Regions from separate parts of the Gordonia sp. NPDC003422 genome, predicted to be linked through region 1. Evidence: riboswitches for the same ligand, from Rfam matches in the RefSeq annotation. Region 1 holds a riboswitch; the other holds the start of a gene.
The links. A riboswitch is a leader RNA that binds a small molecule or an ion and turns the genes downstream of it on or off. The one in region 1 is predicted to bind cyclic di-AMP.
Positions count from the first base shown of each region.

Region 2: it holds a riboswitch for cyclic di-AMP, as region 1 does, so the genes downstream of both, ACWDTF_RS10045 (C40 family peptidase) here and ACWDTF_RS08620 (transglycosylase family protein) in region 1, are expected to answer to the same signal.

Region 1 is NZ_JBSFQL010000007.1:169,269-185,182, reverse strand. Features, by position in the region: partial or broken gene ACWDTF_RS08670 (IS630 family transposase) at 1-437, shown strand, start outside; gene ACWDTF_RS08665 (sacsin N-terminal ATP-binding-like domain-containing protein) at 486-3,257, opposite strand; gene ACWDTF_RS08660 (DUF3027 domain-containing protein) at 3,254-4,081, opposite strand; gene ACWDTF_RS08655 (MFS transporter) at 4,147-6,177, shown strand; gene ACWDTF_RS08650 (DUF2771 family protein) at 6,193-6,732, shown strand; gene ACWDTF_RS08645 (cold-shock protein) at 6,931-7,344, opposite strand; gene ACWDTF_RS08640 (hypothetical protein) at 7,541-7,750, shown strand; gene ACWDTF_RS08635 (flavin reductase family protein) at 7,755-8,294, shown strand; gene moaA (GTP 3',8-cyclase MoaA) at 8,294-9,394, shown strand; gene ACWDTF_RS08625 (MoaD/ThiS family protein) at 9,402-9,650, shown strand; cyclic di-AMP (ydaO/yuaA leader) riboswitch at 9,914-10,094, shown strand; gene ACWDTF_RS08620 (transglycosylase family protein) at 10,101-10,736, shown strand; gene ACWDTF_RS08615 (molybdenum cofactor biosynthesis protein MoaE) at 11,406-11,840, opposite strand; gene ACWDTF_RS08610 (MogA/MoaB family molybdenum cofactor biosynthesis protein) at 11,837-12,337, opposite strand; gene moaC (cyclic pyranopterin monophosphate synthase MoaC) at 12,330-12,836, opposite strand; gene ACWDTF_RS08600 (hypothetical protein) at 12,841-13,065, opposite strand; gene ACWDTF_RS08595 (protein kinase domain-containing protein) at 13,220-15,421, shown strand; gene ACWDTF_RS08590 (alanine racemase) at 15,437-15,914, opposite strand, start outside.
Region 2 is NZ_JBSFQL010000009.1:106,000-121,913, reverse strand. Features, by position in the region: gene ACWDTF_RS10065 (hypothetical protein) at 1-204, shown strand, start outside; gene trpD (anthranilate phosphoribosyltransferase) at 251-1,330, shown strand; gene ACWDTF_RS10055 (Lrp/AsnC family transcriptional regulator) at 1,347-1,625, opposite strand; gene ACWDTF_RS10050 (DEDD exonuclease domain-containing protein) at 1,691-3,511, opposite strand; cyclic di-AMP (ydaO/yuaA leader) riboswitch at 4,138-4,345, shown strand; gene ACWDTF_RS10045 (C40 family peptidase) at 4,363-5,046, shown strand; gene ACWDTF_RS10040 (NlpC/P60 family protein) at 5,324-6,367, shown strand; gene ACWDTF_RS10035 (peptidase MA family metallohydrolase) at 6,515-7,825, shown strand; gene ACWDTF_RS10030 (glycosyltransferase family 4 protein) at 7,845-8,969, shown strand; gene ACWDTF_RS10025 (AMP-dependent synthetase/ligase) at 9,359-11,182, opposite strand; gene ACWDTF_RS10020 (hypothetical protein) at 11,312-11,749, shown strand; gene ACWDTF_RS10015 (SRPBCC family protein) at 11,749-12,186, shown strand; gene ACWDTF_RS10010 (ArsA-related P-loop ATPase) at 12,207-13,409, shown strand; gene ACWDTF_RS10005 (hypothetical protein) at 13,480-13,995, shown strand; gene ACWDTF_RS10000 (ROK family protein) at 14,000-15,043, shown strand; gene ACWDTF_RS09995 (lysophospholipid acyltransferase family protein) at 15,176-15,889, shown strand.

The sequences.
Region 1 (15,914 bases):
ATGGCACCAGCACGTTGTTCGCCGCTCTCAACATCGCCACCGGCCAACTGACCGGCGCGGTCAAGCCGCGACACCGCCGCCAGGAATTCCTGGCCTTCCTGCGTCAGCTCGACCGCGCCTACCCAGGCCAGGAGTTGCACCTGGTCATGGACAACTACGCCACGCACAAAACCCCCGAGGTCAAGGCATGGCTGGCTGAGCACACCAACTTTCACGTCCACTTCACACCCACCTCGGCGTCCTGGCTCAACCTCGTCGAAATCTGGTTCGGCATCCTCGACCGCCAAGCCATCCGACGCGGCATCTTCACCTCGGTCGCCGACCTCAACGCCAAAATCCGTGCCTTCATCACCGGCTGGAACGACCGCAAACATCCCTTCGTATGGACAAAGACCGCCGACGAAATCCTCGCAAAAGCCCAACCCAATAGGAATTAATGAAACGCGACACTAGCGCCTCGAGCACCTCAGGCAGCGGTACCTGGGTCAATGGCCGGCGCGCTCGAGGTGGGTGACGCCCTGATGGTCGATCCACCATCCCACGCGCGACTCGATCACAGAATCGTTGCGGCGCAACGTCACCCACAACTCGTCGTGCACTCGCACCTCACCGTGTCGCACCTCGACACCCCGCTGAGCGGCAAACCGCACCGCCTCGGGATGCGACCACGTCACGGCATCACCCGGATCCCGGATCTCGGCGGCGAAAGCCTCCGATGCGAGCGGCAAGTCCAGCACGACGCCGAGTGTCTCGGCGTCTGCAGCCTCGGCCGCTGTTCCGGCCAAGACCACAGATTCTCCCGAAACCATCTGCAGCAGATACGGTTTGTCGAGAACAACCGCGTCGGCGACCGCCGTTGCAGCCAGTGTGCGCACCCGGTCGGGCAGGTCGATGTCGGCTGGGTCGATCACCCCGGACCGACACGCGCCGACGATCGACGCGTGGACCGACACCGCGACACCGGCACTCACCTCGCGGTCGGGGTCGCCGAGGCGGTCGAGGAGTCGCGACGCCTCCGCCGCGGACGCGGGCGGAAGTTCGGCGAGCGCGCCGGCGACGGCGTCGGCCTGTGGGTGATCGAGCGGATCCAGAACCCCGACGAGAGTCTCGTCGGAGGGCGCACGGTAATCGCCGAGCGGGTGGCCGTCGATGATCGCGAACCGCCGCAACCACCACGCCGTGTACCCGTCTCGATCACCCAGCAGCTCGACGATCTCCTCGTCGTCGGCGAGCAGCGTCAACGCCGCCGCCCAGCGCTGCTCATCGACGAGGTCCAGATCACCTACCGCAGAGAGGCTTTCCGGCAGCTCGGTCAGCGAATCCCACCACAACTCCTCGTCGGGAAGGTCGTGGTCGGGGGCGGTGGGGAGTTCGTCGGAGACCACAAGGAATCCCCAGCCCACCCCGACCCTGCGCAACGTCGACGCACCGTGGCGCTGCGTCAGCTCGCGATCCACCACCCCGAAGGGATGGTCGTCGACGAGGACGGCTCCGAGAGGACTGTCGGGCAATAGCAGTTCGTCGGCAGGGCGCCACTCACCATCGGCGTCGGGCAGCGGCAGTTGCGCAAGCCAAGCCGGAAGGGCGGCGTCGGGATCGGCCGCGACCAGCGCGAGTACTTCGTCCGCGAGCCCGCCGTCGGAGTCGAGGTCCGCGTCCTCGATCAGCTGCCGCAGAGCGGGATCCGACAACGCCTGTTCGACGGTCAGTTCTTGGGCACCCATACGTTCGACGAGTGGGTGACGCGCTTGCCGATCGACCATCGGCAGCCATCGCGCCGCGCCGGTGATCCGATCGGAGACAAACAAACCGCGCGCACCGACCGCCATTCGCCCGTCTGACCGCGGAACCGGCAGCGCGGCAATCTCTTCCACCTCACGGCCGGTACCCACCAGCGGGGCGAGCGCCGCATACAGGCGCTGCCACCACTGCGACGGACGCTCGACGCCCGTCAGCCGATCGGCCAGTCCGGCCAACCCCAGTTCGACGACGCCGAGCCGACCCAGCACCGATGTGCTTCCCGCGTCGGAGATGTCGGGGTGGACGAGGTCGCCGAACAGGTCGCCGAGCACGTCGGCGAGTTCGGCGGTGAGTCCGACCAGTACGACTGATCTCGATGGAACCAGATCGGCACCATCGGCGGCAGGCAACCACGACGTTCGACGCAGGTCCGCGAGCACCGCGTCGATGAGGCGCGCATCGTCGCGGTTACGCGCGAGGTGCGGCTCGGGTACCAGCCGCAGTCGGCGGCGCGGCCCGAAGAGTCTGATCAGATCGGCGTAACCCACAGCCGCAGAGGCGATATCGGCACTCGGGTGCAGGTTACGGCGGTCCGGAGTGAGTGGTAGGTCCGCAATCAGCCGGCACGGCAAACTCAGTTCGATACCCGTCGGGGTGGGCGCCCGCAGAACGTCATGCCCCGCAACGGTTGGGCCGTCGACCGGGGCGAGCCAACGGGTCGTACCGGTCGCAACCTGCAGCCAGGCCGCCGACTGCACGCCGTCCCGGGTCGGGGCGATGCGGGTCACGACCGCCCCGTCCGACGACAACTCGGGCAGACGGTGCCGATCTACCCCGAACTCCACTTCCCCCACCGAGATTCGCTGCAGAGAAGGCAGTTCCAGAAGCAAGTCGGACGCCTCGCTGATCATCGGCGCGACGAGGTTGTCCGAACCGTCGCGGAGGTAGAGGACAACTTCGGTATCGAATCCCTTGCGCGGCCGAACATCCGACGGCCACGGCAATCGAAGGAGAGGAACCTCCACCGAATCGGCCAGCCGCGCTCCGGCTTCACGAATGACCTCCTCGGTCAGCGCACGGTCGAAGACCACCGACCCGGTCGTCGACCGCATCTCGACCCGGTCGGCCACCACCGCGGTCGCCGTGAAACCCACCCCGAATCGGCCGACCTGTCTCGAATTCCCTTCCGCCACTGCGGTTGTCGGCTTCGCGGACACCCGCAACGCCGACAACGACCGCACTCCTTCGACGGTCAGCGGCGCCCCGGTGTTGCCCACGTGCAGTTCGCGTCCGGACAGCCACACCGCCAACTCTCCCGGCTCACCGGCGACCGCGGCCGCGTCCGCGGCGTTGGCCGCGAGTTCGGTCAGGAGTCGGTCGCGGTATCCGACCGTCACCAGATCGGTCTCGGCCGCGATGTCTTCGGCGAGTCGCGTCGGAGACGACCGCCAGGATTCCAGGGTTGCCGCGCGCACGGCGGCGGTGTCGAACGGGTCCGGCGCGGCGGCGGGGTTCAACCGGTCGGCAGGCTCTGCGCCGCGGCGACGATCTCGAGCGCGCCGTCGTCGTAGGCGTCGTAGGCAGGCGATCCCTCGCCGCCCTTGGGTGGCGGCACGTCCGAATGCGCCCCACATCCGTATTCCGCGGAGACCACCCGGCCGTCGGCGGCGTACTCGTTTGCACAGGCACCGAAGGCGGCGTGCAGCGCGCCACTCAGCGGAATGTAGAAGCCGCAACTGCAGCACGAGAACTGCGCAGCTCGCGCCATCTCCGACGCCGGGCCGAAATCACCGTCGTACCAACGCTGTGCGGCGTCGTCGCGGCCATCGCGGCTCAGCAGGCGCCGACGGCCCAGTCCGATCTCGCCGTCGACCTGCCCGACCTCGTCCGGGTCGGGCTCGTCGGAGGAGAACCGGAATTCGTCGCCGGTGTCGATCTGATTGGGCACCAAACGCGGGTCGTCGGGTTCGGCGGCCAACAGGTCGCCGGCCGCGAGGTCTCCCGTGCTGATGCGGTCGGCCCACGGCAACCAGGCCGGGGCGAGCAGCGCCCCGTCACCCGGCAGCAACACGAGCTCGCTCACCGTGATCTCGTCGGTGCCCGGCGCGCCCGCTAGCACCACACACCACTGCCATCCGCGGTAGCCGGCGAGGTCGGCGTCGAAGTAGTGAGCGGCCGCCCAGTCACCTTCGGCCACGCTTCGACGATGCGGTCCCGGGTGCTGACCGTCGTCGATCAGCGCATCACGGGCGACATCAACGGCGTCCAACAGCCGGGGCGAGGTGTCGCCGATTCGATCGATGTCACTGGGTTCGCTCACCTCTCCAGTGTGCAACACCATGCGGGTGTCGTACACGGGCGGCCCGCTTCAAGCGGGCAGGGCCCCGGATGAGGAAGAATCGAGGAGTGCACCGACCGAGTTCCCGACAACATGACGAGGGGCGCGGGGCCCCCGGCGGTCCGGCGAACCCCCAGTACCGGCCGGCCGATGATCCTCGCCGTGCCCAGCCGCAGTATTACGGCCCCGACAACGGCAGAAGCGATCGCCCCCGAGCCGATCCCCGCGCCGATCACCCTGGTACGGCCAACTATCCGGCGCAGGAAACCACTCGTCGAGCGCGGCGCCCGGCGCCCGGTTTTGGTCCGCGGACGCCCGGCGGCCCCGGACGCCCCGCTCCCGGCCCACGCGGGCAGAACGCCTACCTGCCGCCACCGACCCACAATCCCCACCTGCCACCGCTGGACGAGCAGGATGCCACCGACCAATTGAATGACGGCAGGTCCGGCACCCGTGCGATGCCGACCTCCCCGGACAACGTCCGGATGCCCAAGAAGCTCACCGTGGTGCGCGTGGCGGCGTTGCGCGGACGCGAACTGACCGGTCGCGGCATCGACAAGATCCAGCGGGCCGCGACCGCCGACGGCGCCGACCAGTCGGGGCTCACCGCGCTGACGCTCCCGGTGATCGCGAACTTCGCGGTCGACGCGGCGATGGCCGTGGCCCTGGCGAACACGCTCTTCTTCGCTGCCGCGTCCGGTGAGTCCAAGGTCAGCGTCGGGCTCTATCTGGCGCTGACGATCGCGCCCTTCGCGTTGATCGCGCCGTTGATCGGGCCGCTGCTCGACCGGTTGCAGCGAGGACGACGCATCGCGATGGCGACGACCTTCGGGCTGCGCGTCGTGCTTGCCCTGCTGATCATGGCCAACGTCAGCTGGGACGAGGCCGCCGGGCAACTCAACTACGACCCCTGGGTCCTCTACCCGTGCGCACTGGGTCTGCTGGTGCTGTCGAAATCGTTCGGGGTGCTCAAATCCGCGGTCACGCCACGCGTGGTCCCGCCGACCATCGACCTGCCGCGAGTGAATTCACGCCTGACGATGTTCGGTCTGGTCGGCGGCACCATCATCGGCGGTGCGATCGCGGCCCTGATCGAGGTGGTCCTCGCCAAGGCATTGCCGTTCCATCTCCCCGGCGCGATGCTGTGGCTGGCGATCGTCGCGGCCGCCGGCGCCTACCTGTGCATGCGCATCCCGTCCTGGGTCGAGGTCACCGAGGGCGAGATCCCGACGACCTTCACCTATCACGGCGAACCCGCACGCTCGACGGTCCCCGAGCACGAGAGTGTGCTGGGCAGCGCCAAGGACGGTGCCAAGGGACTCGCCGCCAAGATGCGGCAACCGCTGGGCCGCAAGGTCGTCGCCGGCTTGTGGGGTAACGGCACCATCCGCATCCTGACCGGATTCCTCACCCTGTTCATCGCGTTCTACGCCAAGGCGCAGCAGACGGCAAACCCCGACGAGGGCGGGCTCACCCAGCTGCTCCTGATCGGCGCGGTCGGTGCGGCGGCGGGTGTGGGAAACGCGATCGGCAACGGTGTCGGCACTCGGCTGGAGTTGAAGAACCCACCGATGATCGTGGTGTGGTCGACCGCGGCGTGCTTCGTCGTCGCAGTGCTCGCCGCGATCTTCGGCAACGTGCCGGCCGCGTGCCTGGCCGCGCTGGTCGCGTCCGGCACCAGCGCGATCGGCAAGGTATGCCTCGACTCGTCCATCCAGGACGACCTGCCCGACGAGTCGCGCGCGTCGGCGTTCGGCCGGTCCGAAACCGTCCTCCAGTTGTCGTGGGTGTTCGGCGCCTCGCTGGGAGTACTGCTGCCGCCGTATCTGTGGCTCGGGTTCACCGTCGTGTCGGTGCTGCTCGGGATCGGGCTGTTGCAGACGATCATGACGATGCGCGGGTCGTCGCTGGTGCCGGGGCTCGGCGGCCGCCGACCGGATCACGCGATGCCGACGATGGCCTTCGCCGCGGCCAACACCGAACGAGTGCGCGCACATCCGCGCACCGAGCGCGCCTCCGGACCCGGTGCCGCACCGACCCGGCCGCACCCCAGTGCGCCGGGGACCCACCCCCGTGCGAACCACGGCGAATACCGCTGAGACCATTTGAGCGTTATGAATCTGAGCAGTGGTGAGAAGAAGGCCGTCTCGATCATCGCCGCGGTAGCGGTCGCGTTCGTCGCGGTCGTCGGGGTGTCGGTGTTCCTCCTGGTGCGTGACGCACCCGAGGAGCACGTGCCGTATCTGCACCTGAGCGTCGATGGCGATCTCCACCGAATCGAACCGGTGCGTTGGTGCGACATCTTCGTCCGGCACTGCGACCCGCCGCTCTCCGCACCCCAGTCGCCGACCCCACAGGTCGCGGTGCCGATCGGTTCGACGGCCGCGTTGTCGGTGTCTGGCGACATCGCGGAGGGCCCCTGGGCGCTAACCCGCCTGTATTCGACGCCGAAGGGTCTCATCGAGGACGAGGGCACCTTTCAATCCGGCACGACCTTCACGGTGATGCTGCGATCACAGGCGGACCGGGTGCTGATCGGTCTGACGGTCAATCTGCCGTCGGCACTCGTCGGGCCCGACGGCACGATCGACACCGCGCGTGGCACCTTCGCCATCGACACCAAGCCGCAGGACTACGTCATCCCGCAGGTCTGAAAAGCGGCGGTCCGATCGCAGTCACCGTGCCCACAAAAAGTAGGGAAAGAAACTTCTTCCCCGGGCCTTGGAGTCCTCCCCCAGAAATTTCCCGCGGACGACTACGAACCCCGGGGAAGAAGTTTCTTCCCCTAGATTTTGCGGCAGGACGCCGACGTATCTCCCCAGTTCACAGCGTCGCTCACCGAACGCTTCGAGTCAGTGCTCGAGTTCGCGGGCGACCGCGCGTACCACTTCGGAGATCCGCTGCGCCGTCTTGCGGTCGGGGTAGCGGCCCTTGCGCAGGTCCGGTTGCACCTTGGCTTCGAGCAGGGTGATCAGATCGGCGACCATGCCGTGCAGTTCGTCGGGACTGTGCCGCTTGGTCTCCTTGCGCACTGCCTCTCGCGTGTTCTTGGCGACGCTCGGCGCCGGCTCGAGAACCTTCACGCTGAGCGCCTGCGGCCCACGCCGTCCCGCAGCCATGCCGAATTCGACACGCTGGCCCGGTTTGAGGCCCTCGACACCCTCGGGCAACGCCGAGGAGCGGACGTAGACGTCCTCGCCCTCGTCCTGCGCGAGGAATCCGAAGCCCTTGTCCGCGTCGTACCACTTCACCTTGCCGGTCGGCACCGTGCTCACCTTCATCTGATCGGATCTGTCACAACAAAAGACGCCGTCACCCATCCTCACAAGAACAAGCTCGGACCGATGAGCAAGGCGTCTGGTTTGTCCATGGTAGCCAACCGGAGATCGGGCCGTCACGGGCATTACCGGTGCGCGTACCGCTCGGCGTCGGATCGCGGTTGCAGTGCATTACCGTGGAGGTATGCAACGTGCTGGATCACCACGCCTGGTCGCGATCGCCGGGGTGGTTTTCGTCATCGGCGTGCTGGCCGTCGTGGCCCTGTTCGTGACACCTCTGGTGGCCGACGGATCCACGGCACCCACCGCCGTCTACCTGCTGACGATGTGCGCACCGCTCGGTTTTGTCCTCGGCCTGGTGGCCGCGCTGCGTTCCGGGCGAAGGGTGAGGTGAGACCGTGACCGTCACACAGCACATCGGCCCGGATCTGGCGCCCGCGTCGGACGCCGCCGCCCTACGCGCCGCCTACAGTTGTTTCCCCTCCGGTGTGGTCGCGGTGTGCGCGCAGGACCCGGCCGACGCAGATTCGCGCGAACTGATCGGAATGGCCGCGAGCTCGTTCACCACGGTGTCGCTCGATCCACCGCTCGTCTCGGTCTGTGTGCAGAACACGTCGAGCACGTGGCCGCGGTTGCGCGGGGCACACGCGGTGGGGGTCAGCGTCTTTGCCGGCGACCAGTCGCTGCTGTGCCGTCAGCTCGCCGGCGCCGCCGAACATCGCTTCGACGGGATCACCCCGCTGCTCGCCGACAACGGCGCCGTCTTCGTACCGGACGCGGCCGCCCACTTGTCCTGCACCATCCACAACGAGATCCAGGCGGGCGACCACACCGTCGTCCTGCTCGAGATCGAGACCCTGCGAGCCGACCCGACCGTCGAGCCACTTGTGTTCCACGCCAGCACTTTCCGCGCGCTGGAAGCCCGTAGAGGCGACTGATGACCGCGGTCGCGCTGGGGTTACCTACGCGTCGGGTGGCGCAGCCCGCGACGTGGAACCCGCGCGAGCCCGCCCCGGTCGACGGCCCGCTCGTGGACACATTCGGCCGCGTGGCTCGTGATCTGCGGGTGTCGGTTACCGACCGGTGCAACCTGCGGTGCACCTACTGCATGCCCGCCGAGGGTCTGGACTGGATGGATACCGCCGACGTCCTGACCACCGAGGAGATGGTGCGCATCCTCACCGTCGCCGTGCGCGACCTCGGGATCGAGCGGATCCGATTCACCGGCGGTGAGCCGCTGCTGCGCCGCGACCTCGAAGAGATCATCGCGCGGGTCGCCGGGTTGCCGCAGCGACCCGAGATCGCGATGACCACCAACGGGCTCGGGCTGACCCGGCGCGCCCAAGGACTCGTCGACGCCGGACTGAGCCGTATCAACGTCTCCCTCGACACCGTCGATGCGCAGCGCTTCGCCGAGATCACCCGGCGCGACCGGCTCGACGACGTCCTCGCCGGCCTGGCCGCCGCGCACGCCGCCGGACTCGACCCTGTGAAGGTGAACGCGGTGCTCGCCGACCACACCGATCTCGCCCGGTTGCCCGACCTGCTCGAGTACTGCCTGCGCCACGGCTACGAGCTACGCATCATCGAGCAGATGCCGCTCGACGCCGACCACGCCTGGGTCCGTGGACAAATGGTGACGGCCGACGAGATCCTCGCCACGCTGAGGGGCACGTTCGACCTGCACGACGACCCGGCGCCCCGCGGCAGCGCACCGGCGGCCACGTGGATCGTCGGGGGCCGGCGGACCGCCTCGGGAAAACCGGCCCGGGTCGGCGTGATCGCGTCGGTGACGCGGCCGTTCTGTGGGGATTGTGACCGGACTCGCCTCACCGCGGACGGGTCTCTGCGCAACTGCCTGTTCGCCGAGACCGAGACCGATCTGCGCTCCGCACTGCGGACGCTCGCGGACCACGAGATCGATGCAGCGATCGCCGACAGCTGGCGTGCCAACGCCTGGGCCAAGGCCGCCGGGCACTCGGTCAACACCGCCGGCTTCCGCCAGCCGTCGCGGCCGATGTCGGCGATCGGCGGTTGATCGCCCGATGCGCCTGACCGTCCGCTACTTCGCTGCCGCGCGCGCGGCGTCGGGGACCGAGCACGACGTCGTCGAGATCGACGCCGACGCCACGCTCGGCGATCTGGAGCGGTTGCTCGCGGCCGAGAAGCCTTCTCTCGCTCCGGTACTGCAGCGCTGCTCCTATCTGCGCGACGAGGTCGCACTGTGTGACCGTGCTCGACGATTGGGCACGTGCGAAGTCATCGACGTCCTCCCCCCGTTTGCCGGTGGCTGAGGCCACATTTGCGGTGTGACCTTGCTCACATAACGGTAGGGTAACGAGTAGGACACGAGACGACCACTAGCGCCGTGAACTGCAATGACACCAAATTTGGGCCGAAAGTCCGGAATTCGACACCGAATTCAGCTTTCACGAGACGTGTGATTCGACCGAATGAACGACGTACTGTACGAGACGACCGCCCACGGGGGGTCACGACAAAGCAAACAGAACGATAACGTCCCGTCGGCCGCGCCGAGCCTCGCTCCGCTGACGAGACGGACCAAGAACCAGATTTCTAGGAGCGAGGACGGGGGACCCACCCTCATCCCCTGAGACCGGGCATCCACGCGGATGTCCTTGGGGTTAAGTCCCCGGGGCAGCAGTCAGGCCCCGGGACCGAGCAGCCTCTCGCTCGAACCCGACAGCTGACTTCGTAGGCGCGTGGAGAGAGGAATTCGATTCATGTCCGGACGTCATCGCAAGCAGACGACCAACACGACCACCAAGACTCTCGCCAAGGTCGCTCTCACCGGAGCGGTTCTGGGCGGTGGCGCCGCACTCATGGGCACCGGTTCGGCCAGCGCGGCCACCGACGCCGAGTGGAACCAGGTCGCCCAGTGCGAGTCGGGCGGCAACTGGGCCATCAACACCGGCAACGGCTACCACGGCGGCCTGCAGTTCAGCCCGGGCACCTGGGCCGGCCACGGCGGAACCCAGTTCGCGCCGACCGCCGATCAGGCCACCCGCGAAGAGCAGATCGTCGTCGCCGAGCGTGTGCTCGCCGGCCAGGGCAAGGGCGCATGGCCGAGCTGCGGTGGCCCGCTGTCGGGTCCGACCCCGCGCACCGCGCCGACCGACACCCCGAACCTCAACGCGCCGAAGCCGAAGCCCAAGACCCCGGAGTTCAACCTCTCCAGCGCGCCCGACGCGAAGACCACCGGCGATGTCGCCAACCAGGTCGACAGCTCGCTCGACGCCGCCAACGTGCGTCCCGAGGTCAAGCAGATGTGGGCCGCTGCCAAGGGCACTGGCGTCCAGCTGAGCCCCGAGCAGATCAAGCTGTTCAACCAGAACAAGCACCTGATTCCGGTGCCCTGATCGTCTGACGATCCGCCCACCCGGGCCCCTTGTCGAAGGGCCCCGCACGATGACTGATCCGTGCGGGGCCCTTTTCCATTTCTCACCGACGGTCGCGGGGTGGCGACGAGGCTCCTCGCGAGCCCAAAAAGTAGGGGAAGAAACTCTTCCCCTGGTCTTGGAGTCCTCCCCCAGAAAATTCTCGCGGACGACTACGAACCTCGGGGAAGAAGTTCTTCCCCTAGATTTTGCGAGCACGACCAGACGCATTTCCCCAGTTCAGCGGGTGTCGGGCGACTCGCCTTCGAGTCAGCGTCCCTCCGTCGGCGTTGCCGACGATCGTGGAGGCGGGAAGGGTTGGCGGTTGGGCCGGTGGCCAGGATCGGGCCCCTGACGGTGGTCCTCCGGGTATATCCCAGAAGCGGACGCTGACGGGCCCGATCTCAGTCACCGATTGCCGGTCGCCGCGTTCCGCCGACGGCGACGCCAGGAACATGCGCCCACAAAAGTCGGGGAAGAAACTTCGTCCCCGACCCTTGGTGTCTTCCCCCAGAAATTCGAATTTGTAGGGGACGATTGTGAACCTCGGGGGAAGAAACTTCTTCCCCGAGATTTTGCGGGCACGACAGTATCGTGTTTACCCAGGTCAGAAGGCTGGTCACCGAACTCTTCGGGTCAGCGATCCGCGAATCAGGCCGACCCGACCCATTCGTCGCTGCCGTCGACAAAGAACTGATGTTTCCAGACCGGCAGTCGGGCCTTCACCTCGTCGACCAGGCGCGCGCAGATCTCGAAGGCGGCGCGACGATGATCGGCCGCGACCGCCACGATGAACGCGGCGTCGCCGACCACGAGGTCGCCAACGCGGTGCGACACCGCAACCGCACGCACCTGAGCATCTTTGACGATCTCGCCGACCACTTCATCGAGCACGTTCGGCGCGGTGGGATGCGACGAATACGAGAGCGCCGTCACTCCCCTACCGCCGTCGTGGTCGCGCACCGCACCCACGAATCCGACGATGGCTCCGGCCCGTCCGCCCGCGGCGTCGGCGACCCACGCCTCATGTTCGACCAAATCAATGGATGATTCGGCGACGGCCGTGCGGATCTGCGGCGAACTCACCGGTGGTCACCGCCGTGAATCTGGTCGATGGCGTGGTGCACGACGCCGGCCAGCACCTCCAGGCCGTCCCGGACACCACCGGTGGAGCCGGGCAGGTTCACCACGAGGGACGAGCCGGCCACGCCCGCTGTTCCTCGCGACAGCACAGCCGTCGGAACGGCCGGCAGGCCCGCGGCGCGGATGGCATCGGCGAGACCCGGAATCTCGAAGTCGAGCAGTTGCCGGGTCTCCTCGGGAGTCCGGTCGGTCGGGGTGAGACCCGTTCCGCCGGTGGTGATCACGAGGTGTGCGTCGGCGTATAGGGCCGCTCGGATCGCCTCGCCGACCGGTGGCCCGTCCGCGACGACGATGTGCTCGTCAACCACAAATCCCTGCGCAGTCAGCCATTCGGCGATGATCGGCCCGGACCGATCCAGGTATTGGCCGCGACCGGCCCGCGTCGACGCGACCACGATCCAGGCGCGCAGTTCACGGCCGGGTGCGGCGTCGTCAGACATCGTCGTCCCGCCGCCAGGTGCCCGACTTGCCACCGGTCTTCTCCAGCAGGCGGATGTTGTCCATGTGCGCGCGGCGGTCGACGGCCTTCACCATGTCGTGCAGGGTGAGGCCGGTGACAGCGACGGCGGTCAACGCTTCCATCTCGACTCCCGTCTGGCCCGACGTCGAGGCCGTAGCGGTGACCTCGATCCGATCGTCGCCGATGACGAAGTCGATCTCCACCGCGGATAACGCCAGCTGGTGGCACAGCGGGATCAGCTCGGACGTGCGTTTGGCCGCCATGATGCCCGCGATGCGGGCAGTGGCAAGGACGTCGCCCTTGGGCAGTTTGGCCTGACTGAGCAGGTCGATGACCTCGGCCGTGGTGCAGAACGTCCCACCGGCCACAGCACGCCTGTTGGTGCTCTTCTTGCCGCCCACGTCGACCATCCGGGCCGTCCCCGACTCGTCGATGTGGGTGAGGCCCGGGTCGCGGTCGGCGGAACTGGCCGACGACATCAGATCAGCGGTTGATGACCGTCTTGGCCTGCACGAACGGCAGCTCGTCCTGCGGCAGCGGGAACTCGACGTCACCGAACGGCGACAGCGCACCCGAGATGTTGGTCGCGAACTCGGAGACTGCGTGCTCGCCGTCCGCGAACGGCCAGCCGTTGTCGACGTAGCGCTTCTTGCCGGACTTGTCGGCGCCGGCTTCTTCGGTCACGGTTTCTTCGGTCACAGCCAGCATTCTGCCATGGCGCCTGCGACCGCACCGACCTCCTCGGCACCCAAAGATCGTCCAGTCCGTCCCACCCTGACCAACTGAATGAGTCAGCACCACGATCATCAGGCCATTCGGTATCGTCCCTCTCGTCCCCACCCACTTGACCAGGGAGATCGAGGTGGCGCTGAGTCCCGGAAGTCAGATCGCCGGCTATCGCGTTCTCTCGCAGCTGGGTCAGGGTGGCATGGGCGCGGTGTATCTCGTCGACAACCCGTCGCTGGAACGACGTGAGGCACTGAAGGTCATCTCGATCGCAGGCGCGGGCGACCCGAGCTTCCAGCAGCGTTTCACCAACGAGGCCAGAACCGCCGCCAAGCTGAACCATCCGAGCATCATCACGGTCCACCAGTACGGCATCGACAACGGGGCGCCGTGGTTTTCGATGAGCTACATCGAAGGGCGGGATCTTTCGGCCGAGCGTCTCCGGCCCGCCGAGGTCGCCCAGGTCGTCGGCCAGGTGGCCGACGCGCTCGACTACGCGCACCGGCACCGGGTGATCCATCGAGACATCAAGCCCGCCAACATCATCGTGACCCGGGAACCCGGCGGGGTCGAACATGGCGGGATCGAACATGGCGGGGGTGCCATCGAACGCACCGTGGTGCTCGACTTCGGAATCGCGAAACTTGCCAACACGGCGGGACTGACCGGCACCCAGGGCTTCATCGGCACACTCGCGTACTCCGCGCCCGAGGTGATCGACGGCGGCGAGGCAACACCCGCCGCGGATCAGTACTCACTAGCCGCAACGGCGTACGCGCTGCTGACCGGGCAGCCGCCACTGGTGGGCAGCACACCGTCGGCCGTGGTCATGGCGCACGTCCGCGGTGCGATCACGCCGGTCTCGCAACTGCGGCCCGACCTGGCCGCCACCGACCATGTGTTCGCGCGGGCATTTGCGCGCAACCCCGCCGACCGATTTCCGAACTGTCGCGCGTTCGCGGCCGCTCTCGGCAGCGCATTGACCGCTCAGACGCAACCGTTCACGCCCCCACCACCGCAGACTCCGCCACCGCCGACCCCGCACCACGATCGCATTTCCACTCCGCGGCCGATACCCGGCGCGCCGACGCCTCCGCCGCCCGCGCGCCGTCGAACCGGCCTCATCGTCGCGTCGGTGGCCGCGGTCATCGTGCTTCTCGTGGCAGCCGGTGTCGGGGTGTTCTTCTGGAACAAGTCCCGATCGGGGTCCGACGAGACATCCACCACCGTGGCCGCGCAGAAGCTCATCGCGACTGACGGCGGAGCATCATGCGCGGCGCAGGGCGGCACGCTTCGATGCTGGGGCAACAACAATTTCGGACAACTCGGCGACGGAACGACGACCGAACGCCCCGCGCCCGTCTCACTCAGCGGTATGACCGAGATCACCGATATCAGCATCGGCGCGTTCCGCAAGTCGGACAACACCTGGCCGGCGACGACCTGCGCGGTGTCTGCCAGTAAGGCATTCTGCTGGGGCGACAACGCCTTTGGTCAAGTCGGTGACGGTCAGACCGGCACCACCGTGTCGACACCCACCCAGGTCGGCTCATTGAGCGACGTCACCGCGATCTCTACCGGCTGGGGCACCACATGTGCGATTTCAGCCGGCGAGGCATATTGCTGGGGCGACAACGACCGCGGACAGCTCGGGGCGTCGACACCCCGGACGTCGACAAGCCCTGTCAAGGTTCCCGGTCTCACCGGAGTGCGGGCCATCGCAACCGGATTCGGCACCACCTGCGCGATCGCCGACACCGGCCTGCATTGCTGGGGCGACAACCGAACAGGGCAGGTCGGAAACGGCTCGACCTCCACGGAACCAGTGGCACCGACGAAGGTCGCGCTGGACAAGGTCACCTCGGTGTCCGTCGGCGGCTACAACTACGACCCGAACACGGAAGACAGTGCGGACGGCGAGTACCGCCGCACAACATGCGCCACCGCCGACGGCAAAGCCTATTGCTGGGGTGACAACACGTACGGTCAGATCGGCGACGGCACGACCACCCAGCGCACGTCACCGACGCCCGTCAACGCACTCGACGGCGTGACGTCGATTGCCACCGGGTGGACTTCCACGTGCGCCGCCGCACAAGGCAAAGCCTATTGCTGGGGCGACAACGCCGATGGCCAGCTCGGGTTCTCGAGCGACGGGCAGGTGGCAATACCGCACGAGGTGACCGGACCGGAAGGTCTGACGACGGTGGCCGCAGGTTTCGGGACTGCCTGCGCACAATCGGACTCCGAAGTGTTGTGTTGGGGCAACAACAGCAACGGCCAAGTGGGGAACGGCAACACGACCGACCAACCCACGCCGCAAAAGGTGTACTTCTAGGGAGACACGCCCTGGTCAGCTGTTTTCCCCTCGCGCCACGACGTCCCACCGCTCGGTCACATCACCTCGATCGTCGACGATCATCAGCTCGTCGACCAGGTTGACGGCGGTACAGACATGATTGGGAATCAACCGGATTCGTGATCCGATCGCCGGAATGCCTTCCGAAGCCGCACCATCGGGGAACTCGACGACGGCATGATGTTCCGACAGCGACGTCACGCGGGCGTCGAGGTGATCCGGCAGACGACCGAACCCTGTTGTCCACGAAGGACGGTCCGCGCCGAGGATCTTGCTGCCAGCATCGACGACGACGCGGTGGCCGGTGCGGTGGACCACCGTCGTCACCGCCCACAGGCTCGCGTCGTGGATGCCGCACGAGCACATCTCCAACTGCTGCGCGTCGTTGAACGGGTAGACACCGGGCCGGATCTCGGTGAGTACCCCACCGTCGGCGAAGTCCAGGGTCGGTGTCGAGCCACCACTGCGCACC
Region 2 (15,914 bases), on a different contig from region 1:
GCTGCGCTCGATGGGTATGTCCGCGTAGAGCAAGGGGGTGGGTCGATCAGCGGAGATGATGGCCATGCCCTGGTGGTGTTGGCCAGAGTTCAGCAACTCGACGCCATGCATCTGTCGCAGGAGCGGTCGAGGATGGCCAGCCTCGGGTCGCGGCATGGTGGCGTCGCACTGTGCTGGCATGTCCTGCAGCGCCCGCCCACCTGACATCGCCGGGAATCGGGTGGTTCGAGATGGCCTAGGCTGTAACCCCGTGAGCAGCGCCCAGACTCCGCCCGCATCCGCGTACACGTGGCCACAGATCCTCGGCAAGGTCACCGATCGACATGACCTGTCCGCGCAGGAAGCCGCCTGGGCGATGAACGAGATCATGACCGACAGCGCCACCGGCGCACAGATCGCGGCCTTCGGTGTCGGCGTCAAGATGAAGGGCGCCGCGCCCGACGAGCTCATCGGCCTGGCGAATGCGATGTTGTCGCACGCGACCCTGGTCGAGGTGTCGCGCCCCGCGGTCGACGTCGTCGGAACCGGTGGTGACCGGTCGCACACCGTCAACATCTCCACGATGACGTCGATCGTGATCGCTGCCGCGGGTGTCCCGGTGGTCAAACACGGCAACCGCGCGGCGTCGTCGAAGAGTGGTGGCGCGGACGTCCTGGAGGCACTCGGCGTCGCCATCTCGCTGGACGCGAGCGGAGTAGCCCGCTGCGTGGACGAACTGGGTATCGGATTCTGCTTTGCCCCGGTGTTCCACCCGGCGTTCCGGTTCACCGGTCCGCCGCGCAAGGAGATCGGTATCCCGACCGTGTTCAACGTTCTCGGTCCGCTGACCAACCCGGCGCGGCCCGCGCGCGGATTGATCGGGTGCGCGTTCGCGGACCTGGCGCCGGTGCTCGCCCGGGCGTTCGCCGACCGGGGAGCTGCGGCCCTGGTGGTACGCGGTGACGACGGACTGGACGAACTGACGACCACGACGACCTCGACGGTCTGGCAGGTCGCCGACGGCCAGGTCACTCAGCTGTCGATCGACCCACTCGATCTCGGCATCGAACGCGTCGAATTGTCTGCGCTGCAAGGTGGCGACGCGACGGTCAACGCGGCGATCGCCCGAGACCTCTTCGCCGGGACCCAGGGTGCCGTGCGCGATGCCGTGTTGCTCAATGCGGCCGGCGCGATCGTGGCCTTCGAGCAGAGTGCTCCGCTGACTCAGGACGGGCTGACCGAAGCGTTCCGGGCAGCGCGTGCGCGTGCCGCCGAGGCCATCGATTCGGGTGCGGCACAAGAACTTCTGCAGCGATGGGCCCAGCTCTCGAGCGAACTGGCCGCCGGCTGATCGCGCGCAGGCAGGCTCACTCCTCGCCGATGGAGAAGCCGCCCTCGGTGTCGGATCGGGAGTAGCTGCGGAACGCGATGTGGGTCGCGCTGTGCAACACACCCGGCAGCCGGTTGATCCGGCCGGTGACGACCTCGGCGATCTGCTCGTGGTCGCGCACCCGGATCTTGGCGATGAGATCGACGTCGCCCGCGCACGAGTAGACCTCGGCGACACCGGGGATGTCGGCGACCGCCTGCGCGGTCTCCGGGATCTGATGAACGTCGGCCGAGATGAGCACGATGGCGGTGATCATGGGTGTCACAGTAGAACATCTCGCGAGCATGTCGGGGCACCGTCAACGACTTGCCGAGTTCCTGATCAGCTTGCGCGCAGGGCTGCCGTGGACGCACTCCGTGTGGTCGTGTCGCGGGCGCGCTGGGCCGTCGCGGACCAGGACAGCCACCGCACAGCCGAGCGAGACGGCAGCGCAAGGGATTCGGTGCAGGACACGATCCGCGCGTCCGGTTCGGTGATCCACCGGTAGAGCAGCGCCGCTTCCTCCGCGTTGGCGCCGAGCAGCGGGCCCTCGGCAGGTACCACCGTTTCGGCGGCCGCGACGAGCGCCTCGACCACCGGCATCGGCGCGACGCCACGGATCGCGACCCCCGCGCTGGCGAGGCGGCCGTGTCGGATCACCGCGAACTCCCAGCCTCCCGTGCTGTGGGGCCGGGCTGCGACGAACTCGGCGATCGTGCACAGGGCGCTCAGCCGCTGACAGCGGGCGAGGGCGTCGATGGTCAGTGCGAGGCGGTCGCGGTGCCGGGCGGCCGTCTCGAACAACTGGGCTTGTGCCGCCGCGCCGATCCGGTCCGCCAGGTCCTCGAGGAGATCGTCGGACTCGCCGCGCAGCAGTCGGCATGCCGCGGTCACCCGGGGCAGATAGTCGGGCACCGTCTGCGGCTCGGTCGACGCCGCCCGACACTGCCCGGGGTGCGGCAGCGCGCCCGCCGGTGTGGGGGAGTCCAGGCGACACCAGTGGTAGCCCCCGGACCTCGTCCGGCCGGTGCAGGTGCGCAGGCCGGCCGCAGCCGAGATGACGTCGGCGATCGTCGCGGCGGTGGTTCGGTTGCCGATCGGGCCGATGGCCTCGTCTGTCGGGGTGCGGGACACCTTGAGCCGGGGAAAGCGCTCAGCGGTCACGACGATCCACCAACCGCGGTGCGGCTGAGTGGATTTCCGGTTGTAAGCGGGTGCGTGTGCGGCGAGTAGCCGCAGTTCGCGGACCGCGGCCTCGAGTCCGTGACTGCATTCGACGTGATCGACGCGCTGCGCGAGCATCACCATCTCGCCCATCCGACGGCGCGGGTCGTTGCCGGTGAAGTAGGACCGCACGCGCCGTCGGAGGTCGACCGCGGTGCCGACATAGAGGACCTCGTCGGAGGGCCCACGAAAGAGGTAGACGCCGGGTCGGGCCGGCACCCGGTCGGCGAGATGGCGTTTGGCCCTTAGCCGGGGGTCGGTGCGAGGGAGATAGTCGGTCAGGTCGCGCACGCTGTACACGCCCTGGTTGCCGACGCGCTCGAGGAGGTGGTGGAACACCTCGACGGTGGCACGCGCATCGTCGAGTGCGCGGTGAGTGGGGCGGACCGAGACGTCGAAGAGGTCGGCGAGGGCCGACAGCCGCACCGTCGGGGCCTCGTCGCGGTGCAGGATGCGGCGCGCCATGGTGACCGTGCACAGCGTCAGCGAGAACGGCCACTCCAGATGCAGTCGCAGCGCGTTGCGGCGCAGGAAACCCATGTCGAAGCGGGCGTTGTGTGCCACCAGGATCGACCCGCGGGCGAACTCGATGAATGCGGGAAGCACCTCTCCGATCCGCGGGGCCGCGCTCACCATGGCGTGCGTGATGCCTGTCAGCGTGACGATCTGCGGCGGAATGGACCGCTCCGGGTCCACCAGCGTCGCGAACTCGCCGAGCACCTCGCCGCCGCGGATCTTGACCGCCCCGATCTCGGTGATGCGATCACCGTCCGGGCTCGATCCGGTGGTTTCGAGGTCGACGACGACGAGAGTGGTGTCGAAGAGTGCACGATCGCTGAAGTCGTTGGCGAGGCCGGCGGGACCGTTGTTCAGTTCGTCGGCGAGATCTCCGAAGGTGAGCTGACCGGAGTCCACCGCATGACGACCACTCTGCATCATGTGGCGAACACTAGTTCGACGGCCCGACAAGTTGCTGCAGTGACACCAGCGACCCCGGATAACCGCAGTGGCAGTTGTGATCGACGGAGTTTGTCGGAGGGTGCCCCTAGTGTCCAGATCTGAGCGGAGCCTGTCGTCGACGCAGGTACCGCCCGGCGCAGTGGACAGATGACCCACCCGCCAACACGCTGACGACATCCCGACAAGGGCAAAATGAGATGGAGATCACAAATGTATGTCGATTGCAGCAGCTGCCCGGGTCGTCCCGTTGCCTGCGACGGATGCGCCATGAACGTCCTCTTGGGTACTCCAAGCTGGGACGATGGGGCTCACGGCCGGGGTGTTCGGGACCGCCGATCGACGGCTGCGGCCGACGCTGAACTCGACCTCGCCATCGACGTATTCGTTTCTGCTGCAATGGTGTCCAGCTCCGCTGCACGATCTGCAAGATCGGGGAAAACTGCAGTTCAGGCACGTGGAACGGACCGTGGTCCGCGCATCCTGCGTGCTGGTTAGCGGGGCGAACAAGTTGGGCCCGTAGTGGCCCAGTGGACAGACCCGCATCCAATTTCGTAACCTTTCCGAGACCTTTGCAGAGCGTCCCGCTTCACCAAGAAGTGGTCTGCAAGCGGTCACCGCTCAATCGCCCTCGCGGCGAACCGGGGAACCACCAACTTCGGGCGGGTCGGACGTCTGTCGGACCAGTCTGAATCGGGGTGAATCGCGTACTGAAACCAGGTGTGTCCGGGTGACACACGGGGTAGAGGCATGCGTAGGGCCACTCTTCCGGCCCGAACCCGACAGCTAACTCGGTAGGCGGTAGAGGGAGAACTTGAAGGAGAACTCGCTTCGTGGCCAAACATCGTTTGGAGCAGCCCAACCGCGGGGGCAAGGTTGCCAAGAAGGCCGTGATCGCAGGATCGATCACACTCGGTTCGCTTGCCGCGGCCGCTGGCCCCGCGCTCGCCGCCCCGGTCGAGGTGCCTGGCCTCGGTACGTTCGAGGTGCCCGGTCTCGGGCCGTCGCACAAGACCGAGCCGGTCAAGAAGAAGGCAAAGCCCGCCAAGAAGCCGCAAGGCGCAACGGTTGAGATCCCGAACCTGGGAACGTTCACGGTGCCCGGCATCAACCAGAATCAGATCCCGCCGCAGTTCAAGCCGCGCGGTGGCGCGCCGCTGGGACAGCCGCAGCTGACCACCGGTGAGAAGGCCGTGAAGGCCGCCGAGAGCAAGATCGGCTCGCCGTACTCCTATGGCGCTGCCGGCCCCAATGCGTTCGACTGCTCGGGCCTCGTCTACTGGTCCTACAAGCAGGCCGGCAAGACCATCCCGCGTGACAGCTACGGTCAGCTCGGTGGCGGTCGCGCGGTGGCCTACAAAGACGCCAAGCCCGGTGACGTGCTCATCTTCAACGGTGGGGGTCACGCCGGTATCTACATCGGCAACGGAATGTTCGTCCACTCCTCGACCTACGGTCAGCCGGTGAAGAAGGCTGCGGTCAAGGAATGGTCGCTCGTCGGCATTCGGCGCTACTGAGCGCGAACCGGCAGCGTAATGACTTCGGATTTGGGCGGATCACGCATTCAGGCGTGATCCGCCCAAACCACTTGGCTACCCAGGAGGAATCCGGGGTGGCCAAACCGGTCATCCGGTGGCAGGCACACAACTAGGGTTGCTCATCAGAGGGAGTTGGGGGCGTGGGGGATTCTCCGCACACAGCGACGCCCGGTGGGCCGTGCCAGATGCCGGATCGACCGTGAGTTTCGACAGGAGTGATGGCAAGGTGGTAACCCGTTCGCGAGGCGCACGACGAGTGATCTCGTCGCGCTCGGCGCCCGCTGCGCTGGCTGCCGGTCTGTTGGCGATTCTGGTCGCCCTGCCGCTGGGTATCGGCGGTACCGGCGACGCGCAGGCGATTCCCGCACGTACGGCCGATCAGCTGCTCATTCGCTACAAGCAGCTCGGCATCGACGCGGAGAAGACCGCGGAGTCGATGCACAACGCGCAGATCGAATACGACAAGCAGCGCCGGCTCGTGGTCACGTCCCGCCGTGCCGCAGCCACTGCGCAGCGTTCGCTCGACCAGTCGCAGGTTCAGCTCGATCTGTATCAGGGCCGCGTCGACTCGATCGTGCGCGCCAGCTACCGCGGCGCGCGCATCAACGGGCTGTACGCGGTTCTCGTCAGTGACTCGCCGCAGTCCCTGCTCGACCAGATGTCCGGGCTGGACATGATCGCCCGCCAGGCCGCCCGGGACCTGACCAACCTCAAGCAGGCTCGCAAGCGCGCCGCGTCGGCGAAGGTCGACGCCGAGCGTGCCGCGACGACCGCCACCGAGGCCGTCTCGCGCGTCGAACGGGTGCGCGGCAACCTGCAGACCAAACGGGCCAACATGCAGCTGCAGGCCATTCAGATCCGTGCCGTCTACAAGTCGATGACGGGTAAGCAGCTCGCCGAACTGCAGGGACCGAAGTTCACCTTCGACCCCCGGCTCGTGCCGCGCGGAACGTCGCTGCCGCTGATCGCCGTGCAGGCCGCGCTGACCAGGATCGGTGACCCGTACGTCTGGGGAGCCACCGGACCGAATTCCTTCGACTGCTCGGGACTCATGGTGTGGGCCTACAAGCAGGCAGGAAAGACACTGCCACGCTCGAGTGAGGCGCAGTTGGCCTCCGGACGTGCGATCGACCGCAACAATCTGGAACCGGGCGACCTGATCATCTATTACCCCGGCGCCACCCACGTGGGGATGTACGTGGGCGACGGTTACGTCATCCACGCATCCACCTTCGGCGTCCCTGTCAAGGTGGTCCCCATCGACGAGGCCGGACCGTACAATGCGGCTCGCCGGTACTGAATGACGTGACACGCGACTCTGGCGTCCTGCAGTGGACGCGGGGCACCGGTGCGTGAGCATCGGACGAGCCGCTCGCTGTCGGTGGCTGCGGCATCAGCGGTGATTCTCGGGACGCTCGTGGGGTGTTCATCGGGTCCACCGCCGACGGTGATCACGTCCACATCGTCGGTTCCCGCCACGCCGTCGACCGCCGACAACGTCTATGAAGCGCAGCGTTCCGCGGGCGTGACCGCGCTGCTCGACTCGTTCAGCCGTGCCGTGGTGCGTGGTGACCGGCGGGCGGTGGCCGCACTGCTCGACGAGAGTGCTCCCGCGGCGTTCCGCAATCGCCTCATGGTGGTGACCGCGAACTTCGCCGACGACTCGTCGGCGTCGGAAAGCGCGTCGTCGGAGGGTCGCGGGTCGGCGTTGCGCCCGGCCGTCTTCCGATATCAGCTCGCGCCGACCGAAGAAGCCGAGGCACTGGTGTCTTCCGAAGTGCAGGAGGCGCTGGACGAGCAGGGCAGTTCGGACTCCTGGGTCGCGCCGGTCGAACTTCATCACGCGCTCGGCGGTGCGTCGAAGCCCGGCCTCGCCGAGCCCGAGATGGTGGATTCGGCGCAGTTGGTCGTGGCCCGTTATGGCGACAGCTGGAAGATCGTGGGTGATGCGACGCTGGCCGGACGCCCCGCCGCCGACAAACAGATGTGGGATCTGCCCGGCCTCGAGGTGCGCGATGTTCGGACGGCCGGCGGCGAGTCGGTGATCGCGTCGTATCCCGACACTGCGACCGAGGTGGGCCGTCTTCAGGAGCTGTTGGGAGGGGCGGTTACCGCCGTCACCGACTTCTGGGGGACCGCGTGGCCCCAGCGTGCGCTCGTGGTGGCCACGGCCCGTGACGCGGAGTTCGAGGCGCTGGCACCAGGCAGTGTGATCGGCGGGGCCGCGGCCGCCACGGTGTACGACCGGATCGACGCCCGTAAGCGTGTGGCGGTCGGACAGCGGGTGGTGCTGACGCCGGAGGCGCGATCGTTGCCGACGCCCGCGCTCGGCGTCGTCATGCGACACGAACTCACCCATGTGGCCGCGCGGCTGAGTACAGCCGTGGGCGCGCCGATGTGGATCACCGAGGGCGTGCCCGAGTACGTCGGCCGCAAGGACACCTACCGTCGCTTCGCCGACGCCGCTCCCGAATTGGCGGCCGAGGTGACCGACTCGGGTCCACCGGCCGCCTTTCCGTCAGACGCAGCCTTCGCCGCCGGCGGGGACGCGTCGCAGCTGGCCTACCAGTCGGCGTGGTCCATCGCGGCCTACGTCGCGCAGCGCTACGGTGAGACGCGACTCAAGCAGCTCTATCTCGGTGTCGCCTCCACGGTGGACGTCGGACGTCAGGATGCCGCCATCGCGACGGTGCTGGGTATCACGCGTGCCGAGTTGGTGTCGCGCTGGCAGCGGTGGCTGACCGAACAGGTTCGATGACGGTGAGCCGGTCTGGGCGATGAAGCGAACTCTGTTGATCACCAACGACTTTCCGCCGCGGCCCGGTGGCATCCAGTCGTACCTGCAGAACCTTGTCGATCTGCTGCCGCCCGACGAGATCGTCGTGTACGCACCGCGTTGGCGTAAGCAGTCCCACGTCGAGTTCGACGCCGCGGTGCCCTACAAGGTGTATCGGCACCCGACGACGCTGATGCTGCCGACGCCACTGGTGGCGCGCCGTGCCGCTCGCATCGTGGCGCAGGAGAACATTTCGACGGTGTGGTTCGGTGCGGCCGCACCACTGGCGGTGCTGGCCCCCGCCGTTCGACGCGCCGGCGCGCAGCGGGTGATCGCCAGTACTCATGGCCACGAGGTCGGTTGGTCGATGCTCCCGGTGGCCCGCCAGGTTCTCGGGTTCATCGGTCGACATGTCGATGTGATCACGTTCGTAAGCCGTTACACGCGTGGGCGTTTCGCGTCGGCCTTCGGTCGCCACGCCGCACTCGAGTACCTGCCGCCGGGTGTCGACGTCGAACGCTTCACGCCGAATGCGGAGCGGCGCACCGAGATTCGGAGCCGGCTCGGCCTCGGCGACCGTCCGACCATCCTCTGCCTGTCGCGGCTCGTGCCTCGGAAAGGTCAGGACACGTTGATCCGGGCACTGCCGCTGATCCGCCGCACGGTGCCCGACGCGGTCCTGGTCATCGTCGGTGGGGGGCCGTACGCCGACAAGCTCCACCAACTCGCCGACGAGTCCGGCGTGGCCGACCACGTGGTGTTCACCGGAGGCGTTGCGTCCGAAGACCTTCCCGCCTATCACAACGTCGCCGACGTGTTCGCGATGCCGGCCCGGACCCGTGGCGGCGGCCTGGACGTCGAGGGTCTCGGGATCGTCTATCTCGAGGCGTCGGCCTGCGGGGTGCCGGTGGTTGCCGGCCAATCCGGGGGTGCGCCCGAGACCGTTGTCGAGGGGGTCACCGGCACCGTCGTGGACGGCACCGACGTCGACGCGGTCGCCATGGCCATCCTGTCGATCCTCGGAGATCGGGCGGCGGCCGCCGAGATGGGCAGGCAGGCAAGACGTTTCGTCGTCGATAATTGGCAGTGGCAGCACATGGCCGCACGGCTGCGGCAGTTGCTCTGATCCGAAGAGGACGGTGACCAACCCGCTGAACTGGGGAATGTGTCAGCGTCCTGCCCGAAAAATCTAGGGGAAGAACTTCTTCCCCGAGGTTCGCAGTCATCCGCGAGAATTTTCTGGGGGAGGACACCAAGGGTAGGGGAAGAAGTTTCTTCCCCTACTTTTGTGGCGGATCGCGATTCCTTCGCACGACGATGTTCCCGGTTCCGAGGACTGCGCTGCGACAGGGACCTCGTTTCTAATCAGAGACCGTCGGAACCGCTGACGGTCTCTGACTACGAGTGAGGTTTCTGTGACGGTGGCCGCAATTGCGGCGGCGAGCAGGTTTCTGGCGACAAGTGCGGCTTCTGCGACGAGGCCGCGCTCCTCCGCGTGGGCGAGTGAGTCGACGGCTACTTCGCGTAGATCGCCTCGATGTCGTCGGCGAACTTCTCGGCGACGACGTTGCGCTTGACCTTCAGAGTGGGGGTCATCTCCCCGGTCTCCTCGGTGAAATCGGTGGGCAGAATCCGGAACTTCTTGATGGCCTCGGCATGCGACACGGTCGCGTTGGCGTCGTCGATCGCGGCCTGCACCGCTGCGCGCAGATCCGGGTCGTCGGCCAGTTGGGCGACCGTGGCCGCTGCCGGCTTGCCGTTGCGTTCCTTCCAGGCCGGGAATGCCTCCGGGTCGATGGTGATGAGTGTCGCGATGAACGGCTTCTGGTCGCCGACGACCATCGCCTGTGACACGAGGGCGCTGGCGCGGATGACGTCTTCGAGGCCGGCGGGGGAGACGTTCTTGCCGCCCGCGGTGACGATCAGTTCCTTCTTGCGGCCGGTGATGGTGATGAATCCTTCGCCGTCGACCTTGCCCAGGTCTCCGGTGTGGAACCAGCCGTCGGTGACCGCTGTCGCCGTTGCCTCCGGGTTCTGCCAGTACTCCTTGAACACCACGCCGCCGCGCAGCAACACCTCGCCGTCCTCGGCGATGGCAACTTCGTTGCCGGCCAACGGCTTTCCGACGGAGCCGATCTTTCTCGCGGCCGGTGTGTTCACGCTGAACGCGGCCGTGGTCTCGGTGAGACCGTAGCCCTCGTACACCGGGATGCCGACGCCGGAGAAGAAGTGACCGAGACGCGCACCGAGCGGTGCGCCACCGGAGATGGCCATGGCGCATTCGCCGCCGAGAGCGGCACGCAGCTTCTTGTAGACCAGGGCGTCGAAGAGGGCGTGCTTGGCCTTGAGGACCAGGCCGACCTGACCACGTTCGGATGCCTTCGAGTACGCGACGGCGGTGTCGGCGGCCGCGTCGAAGATCTTGCCCTTGCCGCCGTCGTGTGCACCTTGGCGGGCGGTGTTGTACACCTTCTCGAACACGCGGGGGACCGACAGGATGAGGGACGGCTTGAACCGTGCGAACTCCGGTACCAGTGTCGAGGTGTCGGCGTAGTGGCCCACCTCGGCGCCCGCCTCGATTGCGACGAGGGTGATGGCCCGGGCGAGAACGTGGGCCAGTGGCAGGAACATGAGCAGTCGCTTCTCGGGCCGGCGCTGCAACTCGTCGAGGAGATCGCCTTCGAGTACGCCCCGGACTTCCGACAGCATGTTCGCGTGGGTGAGTTCACAGCCCTTGGGGCGTCCGGTGGTTCCCGACGTGTAGATCAGGGTGGCCGGGTCGGCCGAACCGACGGTGGCACGACGTTTGGTGACCTCGTCGTCGTGGACGTCTGCACCCGTCTCGGTCAGTTGGGCGACCGCGCTCGGTCCGTCGGTCCGATCGATCTGGAACACCGCGATCGTGTCGGGCAGCGTCTGGATCGAGTTGAATGCGTCGCGATGCCCGTCGTCTTCCAGAATGATCACGGTGGCGCCGGAATCCTGCATGATCCATTCGATCTGGCCCGCCGAGGACGAGTCGTAGATCGGGACCGTGATGGCACCCGCCGACCAGATGGCGAAATCGATGAGCGTCCATTCCAGGCGGGTTCGGGAGAGCAGTGCGACGCGGTCGCCGGGCTTCACCCCGGACGCGATCAGGCCCTTGGCGATCGCGGTGATGCGTTCGACGGACTCGCGGGCGCTCACCGGCACCCACTCGTCGCCCCGCTTGTGGAGGAAAACGGTGCGATCGGGGGTCTTGTCGGCGATGTCGAAAATGATGTCGGTGCAATTGTCCTCGGCGGCGATGGTGAACTTCGCCGAAACGCTGAACGGCTGGACATCGGTTTCGGTCATCGGTGACCCCTCTCGAGTACTGCGGTATTCGTCGACACCAATGGTATAGCCGTCGGCCAACCGGACCTCGCGCGACGGCGCAGTTGGGGGCCCTACCGTCGCCTGTGGTGCATGTGTGAAGCTAATGTCGTGACGAGTATTCAGGTGGCCGATGCGACATTTGTCGCCGCGGCCCCGGCCTTGGTGGCCGACGTGATCGCCGATCGCGCCCGTTGGCGACGCTGGTGGCCGGATCTGTCGCTGACCGTCACCGAGGACCGCGGCGCCCAGGGGGTGCGGTGGACGGTGGACGGGCCGTTGCGGGGGACGATGGAGGTCTGGTGTGAAGCGGTACTCGACGGCTTTGTCCTCCACTACTTCCTGCATGCCGAACCCGCCGGCTCGCTCGGCGATCGAATTGCGGGCTCGGCCGCGGATCTGGCGCAGGAGAACAAGCAACGTCGGGTGGCGGGCAAGGTGATGTCCTTCGCGGTCAAGGATGACCTCGAATCGGGGCGCATCGTCGGCGGCCCGGCAGTCGGGGTGCAGGCGTCCGGGCTGGACGCGTCAGGGGTCGGAACACACTGATGGCCGACCACACCGAGCGCGACATCATCATCAACGCCGACGCGGCCGACATCCTGGCGGTCATCGCGGATTTCGCGAACTATCCGGAGTGGGTCTCGGCCGCGCGGGAGGTCGAGGTGCTGAGCACCGACGCGTCCGGACGCGCCCAGCAGGTACGATTCGTCCTTGACGCGGGTGTCCTGCAGGACACGTATGTGCTTGCCTACGAATGGGATTCGCACGGCGAAGGCGTGTCGTGGCGTCTCGTCTCCAGTGAACTCCAGCGCGATCAGCGCGGCCGGTACGTGCTCACCGAGCAGGTGCCGGGTTCGACGAAGGTCACTTACGAGTTGATGGTCGACCTCGTGGTGCCCCTGATCGGTGCACTGAAACGCCGTGCGGAGAAGGCGATCACGGACGCCGCCCTGCACGACCTGAAGAAAAGGGTCGAAGGCTGATCGATCTCACACCGATCCATCTGGTGCTCGGTCCCGGGGGTTGTGGCGTGTCTGTCGTCGCGACGGCCGGGGCGGCAGAGCGGCCCCGCGCGCCGCGTGACAGCCGACAGTCTGTCACGCGGCCGGCTCGGCACACCCTGCTCGTCACGCTGGACCGCAATTCGCCGACCGCGTCGTGGGCGGGCGTGTACCGGCAGCCCGGCGAGGTGGTCGCGGTGTCGCAATACCTGCACCTGCTGACCCTCGATCGTCTCGACCTCAGCGAGCAGACCTGGGCGGCATTTGTCGACGTTCTCTCCGAGAGCGTCCGACGGTCGAAGGTCGCCCTACCCGGTGTCGGCACAATTGCCGGCGTGGACGCGGCCGAATTGACCGCCTTGCCCGGGATCGAGGATTTCCTGTTGCTGCGCAGGATTCGCGACGAGGCGACCAGCGGACAATGGCAGCGGATCGTCGTCGACTGCTCCGGAGTCGGTGATCCGTTCGCGTTTCTGCGGGCGGCCGCGGTTCTCTCGCAGGCGCTCAACCGCTTCTGGCCGCGTCACCGGCGGCTCGCAGCCGCAGCGGAGCGTCCGGTGATGGCGGCGCTCACGGCTGCGGTCGACGCGATCGACCGCGACTGCGCAGACCTCTCCGAACTCATCACCGATGCGTCCGCCGTCGCAGTGCATCTCGTCGTCGGGGCCGACGATCGTGGCTGCCGGCTCGTCGCGCCGATGCTTGCCGACATCGACGTGATGGGACTGCCGCTGACGTCGGTGGTGGTCAACGAGGCCGGCGGACCGGGCAGCCAGGACGTCGTGGCCCGACTGAACGATCTCGTCGCCGAGCGGTCGGAGTCCGCGGGCGTCGTGGTCGGGGTCCGGGCCGTGGGCCGCGCGCCCGACACGATCGACCGTCTCGCCCGGCTGCGCAAGCTCGGCGTCACATTGGCGGCACCACACGGCGTTCCTCAGGGGTCCGCGGCAGCGATGGTGGAGTCCGTCGGTGGAGCCGGCGTGCAAGCCACGTATCGAATGTCGTGGCCACAGGGATTGCCCGACCCCGACGGACTGGTGCTCGGACGCAGCGGGGACGACCTGCTGGTGACCGTGTCGGGATTCCGGCACCCGATCCGGTTGCCGTCGATGCTGCGCCGGTGCACCGTGGTGGATGCGGAGTGGGACGGCGTGCGTCTGGCCATCAGCTTCGTGCCCGATCCTGCGGTGTGGCCGAAGCGGTGATGTCGGGTAGCGTCTGGAACCTGTGCCCCTGCGGGGCTTGTACTCCCGTCCGGAAGGAGCGTGCTCGTTCATGAGCGCCGATGACGACGACGGCGACCGCACAAACCATGGCGGGTCGGCCGGTGCAGGAGCCCACCAGAGCGATATGGTGCGCGACTTGCTGCTGGGATTGGCCGGTCAGATCGATCAGGTCGCGGCCATGTTCGGCGGGAATCGCTCACGGCGTACCGATGCTGATGGTGCCGACACCGACCAGACCTTCGGCGCCGGATCGTTCGGATCCGGGCAGGCCGCTGCCGGAGCGTTTTCTGCGGGAGCCGGACTGGGAGACGTGTCGGGAGAGATCACCTCGCTGCTCGCCGAGATCGGCGATCTGCTGGCACGACTGATCGCGGCACTCATCGCAGTACTGGAGGCGATCGCCAAGGCGTTGCGTTCGACGCCCGCCGACACGTCGCCGCCCCGGCACTACCAGCCGATCGCCGTGCGCATCGATTCGCCACGCGCCTCTCGGCCACCGTTCCCCGAACCCTCGCCCCCTCGGGCCACCGGTCCGGAGTCCACCGAGGACCGACCGAAGGAGTGATCTCATGGGCGAGTTGACGATCGGTATCGACATCGGCGGCACCAGCGTGCGCGCGTCGGTGGTCGACGACCACGGCGCCATGCTCGACACCCTTCGTGCCGCCACCCCGCCGACCGCGCAGGCGCTCGAGCACTGTCTGGATCGACTGGTCGGCGAACTCACCTCGAGGTGGGCGGCCAAAGCCGTCGGACTGGCCATCGCCGGGTTTCTGACGCCGGACCGGCAGGTGATCAGATTCGCCCCGCACCTGCCGTGGCGTGAGGCACGGGTCGCCGAGGAGATGACCCGGCGCATCGGCATCCCGGTCTTCGCCGAACACGACGCCAACTCGGCGGCGGTCGCCGAGTATCGCTTCGGCGCGGCCGCCCGCGGACACAATTCGCTGGTCCTGGCGATCGGGACCGGTATCGGCGCCGGCCTGTTGATCGACGGTGAGATCTACCGCGGGAGTTTCGGTGTCGCACCGGAATTGGGGCATCTGACGATCGTTCCCGACGGTCGGGTGTGTTCCTGTGGAAAGCGGGGGTGCTGGGAGCGGTACTGCAGCGGCACGGCGCTTGTCGACACCGTCGTCGAACTGCTCGCCGACGGCAATTGGGGCCGCAGTCAGCTCGCCGCCGATGTCGCGGCCGACCCTGGGGCGCTGACCGGTCGCCGGGTCGCGGGCGCCGCGGCCGACGGTGACGCGGTCGCGCTGGCGGCGTTCACGCAGTTCGCCGCCTCCCTCGGTCAGGGTCTGGCCATGATCGCCGACATCTTCGATCCCGACCTGATCGTGCTGGCCGGCGGCGTCGGTGCGGCGTCGGGTCTGTTCCTCGACGAGGCGCGCGAGCATTACGCACGTCTGGTCACGGGCGCCGGGCATCGACAGCTCGCCCGGATTCGGGGTACGCAGCTCGGCGAATCGGCCGGGGTGATCGGGGCCGCGGAGGTCGCGCGGCAGGGACTGCGCGCGCCGGCACCCCGGATGCAGTTGAGTACGGATGATCTTGTGCGCCAACAGCCTCACCCGTTGGCCGGACGGACGTCCGACCAACTTCTGGGATGAGTGGTGCTGGACAGGACCACCAATTCACACAAACATTGCGGCACGGGCCGTGCGATGACGAACCCCGGCGTGGGTGGGTAGAGTTCTGCTCCGGGTATGGTCGCTGCGGTGAGTCGGTGAGGGAGAGTGCAGATGTGGTACTGGGCGTTCAAATACATCTTCTTGGGTCCACTTCTGCGCGTGCTCGGCCGACCCCGGATCGAGGGGTTGGAGAACATCCCTGATCGCGGGCCCGCGATCCTGGCCAGCAATCACCTCGCGGTGATGGACAGCTTCTTCCTGCCCCTGATGGTGAACCGGCGCATCTACTTCCTGGCCAAGTCCGAGTACTTCACCGGCACCGGCCTCAAGGGCGCCTTCCAGCGGTGGTTCTTCACCGCTGTCGGCCAGATCCCCATCGACCGGTCGGGTGCGCAGGCCGCGGAGGGAGCGCTGATCTCCGCGCGCCGTCAGTTGGAGAAGGGTGAGCTGATGGGGATGTACCCCGAGGGCACCCGTTCACCTGACGGTCGTCTGTTCAAGGGCAAGACGGGGCTGGCCCGGATCGCGCTGGACACCGGCGTGCCGGTGATTCCGGTCGCGATGATCGGAACCAACAAGTTCAACCCGCCCGGCAGCGTGCTCCCGCGTCCGTCGAAGGTGGTCGTGAAGGTCGGCAAACCTCTCGACTTCGCCCGCTACGAGGGCATGCAGGGCAACCGGTTCATCGAACGCGCGGTGACCGACGAGATCATGTACGAGCTCATGCAGCTCACCGGCCAGCAGTACGTCGACATCTACGCCGCGTCGCTCAAGGACAAGAAGCCGGCTGCCGAGCCGCCGGCGGCCTCCGCCGACGCTGCCTGAAGCGATCGTCAGCCGGCACCGAGGG